Regions from separate parts of the Lactobacillus crispatus genome, predicted to be linked through region 2. Evidence: predicted binding sites of a transcription regulator. Region 2 holds the regulator's gene; each other region holds the start of a gene.
What was found. Region 2 encodes NrdR, which represses ribonucleotide reductase genes. Its sites were predicted from a motif close to ACACNATATATNGTGT; they were not measured.
Positions count from the first base shown of each region.

Region 1: pnuC (nicotinamide riboside transporter PnuC) is a predicted target of NrdR. The motif match lies at 1,721-1,736, and genes of this name have one in related genera.
Region 3: J6L97_RS10780 (deoxynucleoside kinase) is a predicted target of NrdR. The motif match lies at 1,847-1,862, and genes of this name have one in related genera.
Region 4: nrdD (anaerobic ribonucleoside-triphosphate reductase) is a predicted target of NrdR. The motif match lies at 1,279-1,294, and genes of this name have one in related genera.

Region 1 covers NZ_CP072197.1:1,911,989-1,915,203, forward strand. The annotation lists gene J6L97_RS09255 (DUF421 domain-containing protein) at 1-299, opposite strand, end outside; gene J6L97_RS09260 (DUF3290 domain-containing protein) at 299-748, opposite strand; gene pnuC (nicotinamide riboside transporter PnuC) at 852-1,592, opposite strand; gene J6L97_RS09270 (hypothetical protein) at 1,847-2,158, shown strand; gene J6L97_RS09275 (PAS domain-containing protein) at 2,202-2,942, opposite strand; gene J6L97_RS09280 (ATP-binding cassette domain-containing protein) at 3,091-3,215, opposite strand, start outside.
Region 2 covers NZ_CP072197.1:595,776-598,990, reverse strand. The annotation lists gene dnaI (primosomal protein DnaI) at 1-283, opposite strand, end outside; gene J6L97_RS03035 (replication initiation and membrane attachment family protein) at 303-1,637, opposite strand; gene nrdR (transcriptional regulator NrdR) at 1,640-2,107, opposite strand; gene coaE (dephospho-CoA kinase) at 2,110-2,712, opposite strand; gene mutM (bifunctional DNA-formamidopyrimidine glycosylase/DNA-(apurinic or apyrimidinic site) lyase) at 2,712-3,215, opposite strand, start outside.
Region 3 covers NZ_CP072197.1:2,200,845-2,204,059, reverse strand. The annotation lists gene J6L97_RS10790 (hypothetical protein) at 1-361, opposite strand, end outside; gene J6L97_RS10785 (deoxynucleoside kinase) at 476-1,162, opposite strand; gene J6L97_RS10780 (deoxynucleoside kinase) at 1,187-1,834, opposite strand; gene J6L97_RS10775 (glucose PTS transporter subunit IIA) at 2,233-3,215, shown strand, end outside.
Region 4 covers NZ_CP072197.1:183,318-186,532, reverse strand. The annotation lists gene nrdD (anaerobic ribonucleoside-triphosphate reductase) at 1-1,238, opposite strand, end outside; gene J6L97_RS00915 (carboxylate--amine ligase) at 1,412-2,695, opposite strand; gene asnB (asparagine synthase (glutamine-hydrolyzing)) at 2,717-3,215, opposite strand, start outside.

The DNA.
Region 1 (3,215 bases), 920 kb from region 2:
TTGATTACCTGAACGGGTTTACCATCGATAATCCCTCTAATCCAATTATTGTGATCACGGCTGAATTTCAAAATAAAAACAACCAACGTCCAAACGATTAGAACTAGGAAAAACTGAAGAATTGTAATACTAGGATTGTAAATCAAGCCACCAATAATTCCACCTAAAACATAATTCTGCAATTGATCTAATGCAGTCGTAGGAGCCAGATTAGACTTACCAAAGACATTGATTTGAATGATTAAAGTTAAGATACCGAGAGCAAACTTAATGAATAATTGTGTGTAATCTAGCTGCATTATTTTATTACCTCTACTTTATGATCAATTACATGGGCTTGCGTTAATGTGTAAGTATTGCGATCATCATTAAGGTTTAACTGATAATCAATATTTTTAGAATCAATCCTTACGATCATGCCATTAGTTAAAACAGTTGAACTAACTAAAACATCAGAAGTCGAAACATTTTCATCTTTAGCAATCGATTTGATGAATGGCACGATTTGAATCGCCTGTGATTTTTGCGTATTAAGTTGCACATATTTTTCATATTGCGTACCGGCAAACAAAAGCAAAAATAATAAGGCAATAATACCCAAATCGCGATACTTGGTTGCAAAACGGTTATGTAAATATAGCAAAGCAAAAATTATCATTGCTAACGCCGCCACCAACATCAAAGCATATAATACTGCCTGATTAGTATTCTGGTTATTTTGAATATATTTCATTGTATAAAAGGTCATGCTCTACCTCACCCTTCATATTTTTCTTTCATTCTAACACAGAAAAAAAGTAGCACTTTCGTACTACTTTTACTAGAAATTATTCACTTTTCACTATTATTAATTATTTTTGAATTTCTTTTAATCCAGCTTTGCGACGGCCCATGTTAAACCATGGTGAAACAGTGAAGGCTAACACATCATTAATTACATAGATTAATGAATTAATTGCCATGGCTAAGTTTGCATCACCTTGAGCATAAGTTACGCCCCAAAGAATCAACTGGAAGACGCCACTAGCAGTCCACCAAAAGTATTGATTGTTGTAACGCATAAAGCACATGATCCCAGCAGTTAATGAAATAGCAAAACTAATAGCATCAATCCAAGGACGAGGATCATTGGTAAATTTACCAATCAAAAAGCCGGATACAACATAAACAAGTAAAGTTCCAACAATAGCAATAAGCCATTCCTTTGAACCAAATTTTCTCAAATGATTCTTAGTATCGTCATTCCATGATCTAACGGCAATGATAACTGGTAAATCTAAAGTTGCAATATAGGCAATCTGTTCAAAAATGGAAAGATAATTCTTAGCTGACCAACCTGCATAGATAAAACAAGCAGCTGAAATCAACCCCAACCAACCATTAATTGCCTTAGTAGCGTTAATTGCCAATACACAAAGTGTACCCAAAAGCGTACCAATAAAAGTAATCAAAGTTACGCTTGTAATTTTGCCTTGAATCAGCAAAGCTAATTGAAATCCAAACGCAAAAAACCATAAACAGTAATTTTGAACTGGCCAGCCTTTCAATTGATTAAATAGCCAAACAAAATAATTTTCGTGTTTTCTTTCCATCCTATTCAACATTCCCCTTTTTTATTTTAGGTCGCAAAATACAAGATCTTGTGCCTTATCCGTGCTATGCAAAAAAGCACATCGATATCTATCCTAATAGAAAGATAAATTTTATACAAGATTGAATTCAACCAAATATTGTGTTATTAGCATAAGCTATATCTATATGTTGTAGTCAAAATTAAAAAGTAGCTTAAAACTATGTTTTTTAGTAAAATGACACTATGTCACAAAAATGATAGAGGTGTATATATATGCTAAAAAACAAACTAATTTATGTTCCTCAAAAAATATTCCAACAAATTCTTCCTACTAAGGCAACTAACACTCCAAACTACCAATTGCCTATCAACTATTACGATCCTGAAGGCAACATGGTTGGCACTTATTCTGGAATTAACCTGGCGGCAAATGAAACTATCACTCACCACCAGCTCAAAAGATTTATCAACATTCATCTTCCTGAAAATTACGAAGTTTTTCCTTACTTTGCTTATCCTAAGGAGAATATCACCTGTGAAAATCTGCCTGATGAAATAATGATCGCAGTCAGATTATCTAATTAAAAAAGGCGACTCGATTGAGTCGCTTTTTTCATTGCAATTGATATTAATGTTGCGAAGCACCAGTTGTAGTATCTGGTTCTTCGTGCTTTTCTTCTTTAACTTCTGCAGCTTTAGTTGATGCACCAGTTGCGGCGTCTGGATCAGAATTTCTACGGTAAGTTGCACCAGTAGTTGCATCATCATCTACTACCAATTTTTGACCAGTAGTCTCACAGAAGTACTTAACTAATGGATACAGGTCTTGGACCCATTCATAAATACCAGCATAGTTGCCTTGGTCGTCTTCTACACGCTTATAATAGTGCAAAACCAATTTCTTTAAATTACCTGTTGGCACTGGCATATAAACATCATCATGACCTTCATGCTTGGTCCGCAAAGCATGAACCACCTTTTTAGCATCTGGAATAACATCGCGGACATCTGGGTGAACTGCTCCCATCGTATCACCAACTTGATCTGGCGTACGTTTAGCCAGCATCTTCTTGTTAGGATCAGTTGGACGGTTATACCACAAAAATTGGTTGTTATCGTCAACAAACGTCATTTCACCGATAGTATTTCTTAACATCCAATTAAGTTGATTAACAGTTAACAAACCTGCATCAAGTTTGACATAATCATCGCCTTCTGCAGCATGAACTTTCTTAGCGGCTTTATCTAACCAATCAGGATCATTTTTATCAATTCCCTCAACTGTATATTTAGACTTGCCCTTTGCATCAAAATCTTCTTTTAAGTATTCATCGGCATTCATATCTTTAAGCCATTTTGGTTCAGCCATAGTAAAACCTCCTCGTATGAACTCTGTTAACCTAATTATATGATGTAAGTGGTTTCAGTTCAACGATTTTAATATATTTTATAAAATATTTTCGCTAGCTAAATTATATATTATTTTATATAAAAAGAGCTGATCAACGATCAACTCTTTACATCTTTGTCTCAATTGTATGAGTGTCCAAATGAATGATCACGTCAAACATCGCTTTTTCTTCTGGTGAAATCTTATGAGCCACCTCAATAACAGCAATACGTGGATTCTTCAACAGAGTCT
Region 2 (3,215 bases):
TCTTAGCCTCGGTAGGTTTGTAACGTACATCAATTACTTTGCCGTTTAAAAATAATTGCGGAGCATAACCGGCCAGCACCTGATTCTGACTATGTTTTTGCGCATAATATTCATAGATATTGGCCATACTATTTCGAATCATCGCCTTATCTATTTTTTCCCTATTTGCCTGCAAAAACGCTTGCACATCTGGATCGTGTAAAGCAGTTTTCAACAGTTCTTTCTCATTACCTAAATTACGCTCTTTAACTATTTTTTTAAGCAAATCACCAATTGCTTCCATTATTTCACCTACCCTCTATTTACTTATTTTTCAGATCCTTAAAGATATCCTTCAGCTGTTCTGTTGACATACCTTCATTTTTAGCCTTTTTCTTGCTCCAATCGGTACCTTTTTCGACTCGCTTATTTTGTCGATATGACTGTCGATTTTTCTTTTTAAGAATATCGGCTTTACGCTTCTTCACATATTCAAGAGCTTGTACCCCAGTACTAATACCACCTTGCAGCCAATCATTAGCTATTCGATAAGCACGATTAGAAGTTACAACAGTATCGTAGGTCAAACAGGTATGAATCAAAATATTAATCAAATCTTCCGGCAAGCCATACTGCGTGTGCAGCTGATTAATAATATAGTTTTCGCCTGGAGCTACAATTCCACCCTTTTCAGTTTTTAATTTGTATAAAAATTCAGATGGGGAATTTTCATTTGCTTCGAGTAACAGTTTTCTATCATTAGCATCCAAACCTTTGATAGTCGCAATAGCGCGCTTTTTGCCTTCTTCAATTTGTTTTTGAATGTTTTCCCTAGTATGCAATCGTTTATAATTTTCTGCTATGGTATTACTAATTTCATGCATGTTTAATTTATGTGTACCATGCAAACAGGGAACAGTCTCATCCACAAATTCCTGTTCCGATAAATTATATGTCTGTATTAAGCCCCGAATTTGGTTCTTTTTAATTTCTACTTCTTGAGCTGGAATTTGATAGACATTATATTGATCTTTAATCAGATCCCAATCAATTGGATCCTGGGCATTAATTTCAGCAGTTTCTACCTCAGGCGCTTTATTTTCCTGCGCAGCTTCTACTACCTCATTAGATGGATTAATTGCTTCATCCCCTGGCAAGCGAAAAACATCAAAAAAGTTGGCTGAGACATCGCGCGCATTCTTGATTGGCTTTTCACGCAGTTTTGCTTCCTTAGCAAAAGCATGACTCAAGTCATGAAAGGTTGGGCTGCCAACTTTTTCTTTCAACAAACTTGCTAGCAGTGGTGTTGCAAAAAATTTGTCTGCACTAGGAACCTGTAATAACTTAAAAACAATGATATTATTGAAGACATTATCCGCTAAAAAAGTTTGCACTAAACCTACGGCTTCCAGTTTATGCAAAGAATGAAACATATCTTTTAAACTACAATCAAGTTGCTCCTGTAGTGAATAAATTCCCTTTGCATCAGAAACAATACCATATGGATCATAGTCATTGATCAAAGTCTGATACAAGGCAATTGCCACCGCGCCAACCAAAGGCTGATACAGTTTAATCAAGATTTTCTCATTCTCTGGAAAAAGGGTAATCTTGTTGGCTACATAATAAAGATGCTTAGGATCAGACGTTGCAAACATGACTAATTACCCTTTCCTTTTTTGGCCATCATATCTTCCATTGTCTTCATAAAGCTAGACATATCCTTGAACTCACGGTAAATTGAAGCAAAGCGAATATAAGCTACGTCATCCAAATTAGCCAAATCATCCATGACATACTGACCAATCTTCTTAGATGAAATTTCACTAACGCCTTGTTTTCTTATCTTATTTTCGACACGATCAACCAATTGCTCAAATTGTTCACTACTGATTGGCCGTTTTTGTCCGGCTGCCATTACTCCGTGCAAAATTTTCTTTCGACTGAATGGTTCACGGGTACCATCATTTTTTACTACCAACAAAGGAGCAGTTTCCACTCGTTCAAAAGTAGTAAAGCGAAAACCACAATTTTCACATTCTCTGCGCCGTCTAATAGCCCGGTTTTCATCACTAGGCCGCGAATCAATAACGCGAGAAGCATTTTGATGACAATTTGGACATTCCATAGCTATCCCTCTTCTCTAATCTTTACCAATAATTGTGCTAGTTTATTCTCTAGTTCTTTTATTGTACCAGTATTTTCAATCACAAAATCAGCCAATTGCTCTTTTTTGACCATAGGCAACTGACTTTGCATCCGAATTCTTGCTTCTTCATCGGTTAAATGATTCCGCTCCTTCAAACGCTGTAATTGCATTTTCTCAGGCAAAGTAATCACTAAAACACCGTCAGCTATATCTTTCTTATCCATCCCTGACTCAAAATAAAGTGGGACATCAAGAATAACTATTGGTTGAGCTTGATATTGATTTAGCAATTTCTTTGTTTGCAAAAAAATCAACGGATGCGTTAACTCATTTAATTTAGTTAAAGCCCGCGAATCCTTAAATACCAATTGCCCTAATTTCTTTCGATTAATCGTTTGGTCATCATTTAAATACTCTGAGCCAAAATAATCTTTAATCGCCTGCCAAGAAGCTTGCCCAGGCTCCATCAAATCATGAGCAATCTGATCATCATCGATCACAGGAATTTTATTTGCTTTAAAAAACTGGTCCGCTGTACTTTTCCCAGTTGCAATACCACCAGTTAAGGCTAAAACATAGCTCATTAATAAACCACCTGACAATGTGGACAGAAGGTTGTCCCTCTGCCTGATACTTTAATCTTTTCTAGTTCCGTGCCACACTTTGCACAAGGTTCACCTGCATGACCATAAACCTTGAGCATTTCTTGATAGCCACCAACATTTCCGTTGGCATCTAAATAAGTATGAACAGTCGTCCCACGCTTTTTTGTTGCAATTTTAATAGTTTGGTTAATATTCTGCCACAGCTCTTTTGCTTTTTCTGCCGGAATTTTATTTGCGGCACTCAAAGGATGAATTCCACTCTGCCACAGTGTCTCATCAACATAGATATTACCTAAACCTGCAACGGTTGTTTGATCAAGCAAGACATTTTTAATATTTTTCTTCTTACGGCTCAAGGCCTTGATAAAATAATCTGACGAAAATTCTATGCTATTAGGCTCAGGGCCCAGTTTGCCAATCCCCGTCACTTGGCGCTCAGTACCTGTTAAAATCAGCTGCATGCGGCCAAACTTACGCACGTC
Region 3 (3,215 bases), 630 kb from region 2:
TTAAAAGTAATAGGGCAACCAGGAGAATATAAATAGTAGCAAGTCCAATTGTCAGTTGCTTATATTTGCTTCCTAATTTTTTCAATAGTGAAGAGCGATATTTGGATAATAATTGCCGTCCAAGAAGATAGACAATAATGGTGGTATAGATTGCTGGAGTAACAAAATCAAATTGTTTTTTAAAATATAGAATCCATTCGATGATTAAGAGGATAACTAATATTGTATAGGCAAAGTTATCGGTTATTCTTTTTAGTTTAGTTAACTTTTTCTTTTGAGCGATGATTGCGACAATGCCCAAAATTAAGCAAACTATGATAAGTGGGAAAAACCATTGTCCACCAGTTACGGTTGATAACATAAAAACTCCTCCTTTAAACACAACCTTTTTCAAATTATACAAGAATAAAGCGAAGAATTCACTGTAAACAAAAAACATTCAAAATGCATTCGTATGCAAATTGAATGTTTTTATTTATGCTTCGATCTGGATATCAGTTGACTTATTCCAATCCTCAGGAAGCTTTCCCATTTCTTTTAATTTAGCTGTGATTTGATCCAAGACTATTTGTCTATCAGACTCATTTGCCATAAAGTCGAGTTTATCACCGTCAATTTCCATTTTTGGTGAATAGTCGTAGTTCTCATACCAAGGTTTGTAATAACGAAGCAGACGCTTGTAATAGTCCTCTAAAGTTGAATCATAACTCAATTGTTCATATGGACGGCCACGCTTTTTAATACGTTTAATCATGGTGTCGTATGAAACGTTAATATGAACAAGCAAATCTGGGTTCTTCTTTGGCATCCGTTCTAACTCGCCCATCATATTGTGCAATAACTCATAGTAAGTATCGACTTCTTCAGAAGTAGCACGGCCAATATCAGCGTTCATTTGGAAAAAGAGGGCATCTTCGTAGATAGAACGATCTAAGACGTTGTTATCTTCAGTAAGCGCGTCTTTAATGCTGTGAAAGCGTGTGTTCAAGAAATATACTTGCAATAAGAATGCGTATTTTTTAGGATCGGCGTAGAAAAGTGGCAAGACAGGGTTGTCGTCAACACTTTCATAAAAGGGCTTAGTTCCTAAATAATTAGATAAAATACCTGTTAAACTGGATTTACCGGCTCCAATTGGCCCGCTTAAAACAATAACTGTCATCACGTTCCTTCTTTTTATTCAGTCTTATAAGTTGCCGATTTCGTGCAACTTGTTATCAATTTCTTTTAATACTTCTTTTTGAGCATCCATGCTAGAAACAAAATCTAGCTTATCCCCATTAATTGCCATCTTAGGTGAAGCATCGTATTGTTCGTACCATGGCTCATAGTACTTTAAAAGTCTTGCGTAGTAGTCCTTTAAGCCAGGATCAGTACTAATTTGTTCAAAAGATCTGCCGCGCTTCTTAATCCGATTGAGCATTGTATTAAGTGATACATGGATATAGATTAAAAGATCAGGCTTTTTGCTAGGATTGCCTGGCGTATCTTCCATCATATTATCGAGTAAGTCGTCATAGATCTTGAACTCAGTTGGATCAGCGACCTTGCTATCGGCATTCATCTTGAAGAACAAAGCATCTTCATAGATAGAACGGTCAGAAACGCTATTTTTTTCCTGAATGGCTTGATTAATTTGGGCTAAACGATGGTTAAGAAGATAAGTATTGAGCAGGAAGGTATAACGCTTCATATCCTTGTAGTACAGAGGTAAAACAGGATTGTTGTCAACACCTTCATAAAAGGCTTGTGTTCCTAGATGTTCTGCTAAAATACTGGTTAAACTGGATTTACCGGCTCCAATTGGCCCACTTAAAACAATAACTTGAATCACATTCTTTCTTAAATACCATATATTGTACAATTAATAAGTTTAATACGAGATATTGTGGCACACAAGCGATTTTTTAATTATGTTTCACACTCAAAAGTCAAGGGTAGAAATAAAAAATCGAATAGGAATGAAACATAATTCAATTAGAACAGAAAAATTTTAAAAAATAAAGTTATCTAAAAATAAAGCAGATAATTCTAGTACTCAAAAAATAAGTACTTATGTAAATTAACTTTATATTTTGATAATTTCTCTTTAATTAATATGAATTATAAATTCAAAAATAAAATTAAAAGTTTGCTTTATAGATAATATTGAATTATTAATTTAAAAGAGTTATTATAATTCATGTAAGGGCTTACACGGCTCGCTTAATAATCTATTTTTAGGAGGAGAACATCATGGCAGATAAGTATTCTACATTAGGTCAAGAAATATATGCTAATATTGGTGGACCTAATAATGTTGAATCAATGTACCATTGTATGACCAGACTTAGAATTAAAATTCGTGATAATTCTAAAGTAGATATTGCTGGTTTGAAAAATATTGATGGTGTGCTAGGAGTGGTAGATGCTGATACTTTGGAAATTGTTTTAGGTTCCGGGGTAAACGCTAAAGTTGCTCAAGATATGGTTAGCCAAGTAGGAGTTAAAGAAAACGAAGAATTTCCTACTAATGTAACCAGCGATTATCAGTCAGAAAAATCTGAAGTACAAGCTAAGGCAGCTGAGGTACATGCTCAGCATAAAGCACAGCTTAAGCAAACCTGGTGGCGTAAGGCTTTAGGCCACATTTCAGCCATCTTTATTCCATTGATTCCTGCATTTATTGGTGCTGGTTTGATCTCAGGTGTTGCTGGTATTTTAAAGAACATGCTTACTGTCAAGATGCTTCCAGCAAGTTGGGCTTTAGGTGTAACAATCTTGAGTATGATTTCAAGTGCTTTATTTAGCTACTTGAATATTTATGTAGGTATTAATACAGCTAAAGAGTTTGGAGCTACACCTGGCCTCGGTGGTATTATCGGTGGTGTAGTTCTGTTACCAGGAATTGTTGCTCCTGTTACTATTCCTAACTTTTTGGACGGTAAGCCGTTAGCTGCAGGACAAGGTGGTATCATCGGGGTTTTGTTTGCTGTATGGATTTTGTCATATGTAGAAAAATGGTTCCACAAGCACATTGCAGACTCAGTAGATATTATCTTTACTCCATTTTTAACAGTATTAATCATGGGCTTATTTACAGTATTTGTAGTTATGCCTATTGCTGGATGGATTTCAAATTCATTAGTTGGTGCTATTAATTGGGTATTAAATGTTGGTGGACCTGTAGCCGGATTCCTTCTCGGACTATTCTTCTTACCAATGGTAATGTTAGG
Region 4 (3,215 bases), 410 kb from region 2:
ATTCTGCCCGAGTTAACTTCCTTACCATTTTCATCCTTCCAGCCTTGTAAGAATGAACGACAGCCCATTGGAGCCTTGAAAGAACCTGTAATTTTCTTGATCGTATCATACATTAAAACGTCTGGATACATCCGCTTAGTTGAACATTGAATAGCCAGTTGTTTAACATCGTAGTTAGGGTCCCCTGGATGTAAGTTCAAGCCCTTCTTAATGGTGAAAACTAATTTAGGGAAAATTGCGGTTCTGCGTTCTCTACCCAATCCTTTAATTCTGATACGCAAGATATCTTTTTGAATTTCTTTTTCAATCCAAGAAGTACCTAAACCAAAACCTAAAGTAGTAAATGGCGTTTGCCCTTGGCTAGAGAACATGGTATTAATCTCATATTCCAAGCCTTGCATGGCATCGTAAATGTCCTTCTTAGTTTGACTCTTAGCATATTCTTCCAGCTTTTCAGGATCATCAATGAACTTGCCAGCATCCTTTAAATGCTTTTGGTAGTTTTTCTCTGCAAAAGGAGCCAACACTTCATCAGCTCGATCAAAAGAACAGCCACCATATTGACTAGAAGCTACATTAGTAATAATTTGCGTAACTTGATGTGTAGCCACATTGATTGAGTTAGGACTAGTCATATAGGCATTTCCAATCTTGAAGCCATTAGTTAGCATATCCTTAAAGTCAATCAAACAGCAGTTAGTCATTGGTGAAAGTGGTGTGTAATCCAAGTCATGCCAGTGAATATCACCGCGCAAGTGGGCTTTAGCAATGTGCTCAGGCATCATGGTCAAACCAACTGTTTTACCAACGGTCCCGGCAGTTAAATCACGTTGAGTACTGAAGACCTCACTATCTTTGTTGGCATTCTCGTTAACAATCGTTGGGTCACCATTAACCATTCGCTTTAACCGTGCACGAGTATCGGTTTGTTTAATCCATTCCTCTTCATCGTGCTTGCGGTATTGCACATAAGCTTTAGCTTCATCCAAATAACCCAACTCATTTAGGCTATCTCTAAAAGCAACTGCTACATCTTGTGCATTTACTTCATCAGCAGCATCTAGTTTAGCCACAATTTTTTCAATTACAGCAGGTGCTACATTATCTAAATCTAGGTTATGCAAAACCATGTTGAGTTTAAAAATTGCGAACGGATACTTTGACCCATCACGTTTAACAAAAGTTTTAGGCGTATTTAATTTTGTTACATTTTGTTGGTTAAATTCTTCTTTTAGCATTTCAATCACTCCAAATATCGTGTCTTTATCATAGCACAAAACACAACATCTTGTATTATGTTCAAATATAGATGAATATATCTTGTATTAACCAAAAGACCATTAAATTGGGAAATGATTCAGCTAAAATTTTTTAGAAAAAAAGAGAGGCATTTTTTACCTCTCAATTTAAACTATTTGTTTAATTTTTTATTTTCTTCGTCAAAGATCTTACCCTTATTAACTTCATAGTAAGTCTTGTAACGTTTGAAGTAGTTATGGAACATGTACTTCATCAATAACCAGCGCTTGAAGTTTCTATCCTTGTCATAAAAGACAGTAGTACCATAGCGGCCCTCACGAATAAGTTCGTCAGCAGTCGTCTTATAGTCGTTGTCATAAGCATAATTATTGAAGATCTTCTTAGGCACGCCTAACCAAAGCTTGTATTTAGATTCAAGCTTATTACCATAAACTGTTTCCTTATCTTTCAAGGCATCTTCAACATAGTCATCAATGTACCATTTAGCCAAGTTGTAACCGTTCAAAGTTACGTAGAAGCTAGAACGTCCCTGACGTAAGTTGATTTCGAAGAACTTGAATTCACCATCACGTGGATCATATTTGATATCAAAGTTGGCCATACCAGTGTAGTTCAACTTTTCAAGGAATTGTTGTACTTCTTCGTACAATTTTTCATTGTACTCAGGCAAAATCGCCATGTAATTACCAATTGATTGTGGAGTTGGGTCTTCCAATAATGGGTGCCCTAAACACATCATTTTTACTTGGTGGTTCTTATCAACATAAGCATTCAAGGTCCGCATGTTAGAATCATCACCAGGAATAAAGTCTTGCAAAATAAGGTCAGCGTTGTAGCCATGAGTATAAATCTTAGTTACGATATCCTTAAATTCAGCCTTATCTTGAATGGCAAAAGTCTTCTTCCGACCTTCAAATTGACACTTCAACCATGAAACTGGATCTTCCGGCTTTAATTCCACTGGGAAATCAAATGGGACATCCTCGTACTTACCTGACTTGTAGTCATCCATCGTAATGATCTTAGTCTTAGGGTAAGGCAAGCCATATTCTTCCGCAATTTCATAAAAGCCTTCCTTAGAGATTAATTTTTCAAGTAAGTCATATTTTATGTAAGGAACGATAAAGACCTTTTTCAATTCATCTTGGTGCTTAGAAAGCAACTCAGCATAGCCATCACCACAAGCAATCAAGATAACTGGCTCCTCGTGATTCTTGTATTCTTCCATCTTTTTGTGCATCACGTCCATAAAAGTAGGATCGCTACTAAAGCCATGATGCAATTCAACGTCCACAATGCTTGAATAACGAGTAGCAGCAAGTTGAACGTCAGCTAAGGCCTTCACTTTAATGCCATATGCTTCATTAAATGAACGTGCCATACCATACACGTTGATATCACTACCGAGTAAGATCGGCGTAAATTTTTTACTCATCCTCAAAAAATCTCCCTAGAATTATAGTAATTTGCCTTGTGAAATTAGCTTAGCAACTTCAGGTTGCACGTGTTGATATTTCTTAACTGTGTTTTCGTAATCAACAAAGAACAACTTGTACCAAACAAGGAAGGTGTAGATAGTCCAGATTTGACGTCTATGTGAGCCATCACCTTCATAGTTGTCGTCAAGTAACTTGATAATCTTCTTTTGGTCAAAAATATCGTTGACAAATTCTTCTTCAAAAAGAGCATGAACTTGTTTGTAAAAACGTGGTTCCTTCAACCATTGCTTAATTGGAGTTGGGAAGCCAAGCTTAGGTCTCTTAGCCCACTCATCTGGTAAAACTTTTTCTGAAGCCTTACGCAAAGCATACTTGGTATCATGACGGTTAACCAAGTACTTAGTTGGGATAGAGTTAGCCAATTCCGCAATCTTCTTGTCGAGGTAAGGAACACGAACTTCAAGTGAATGGGCCATCGAAATCTTATCAGCTTTTTGTTCAATATCGTTAAGCATA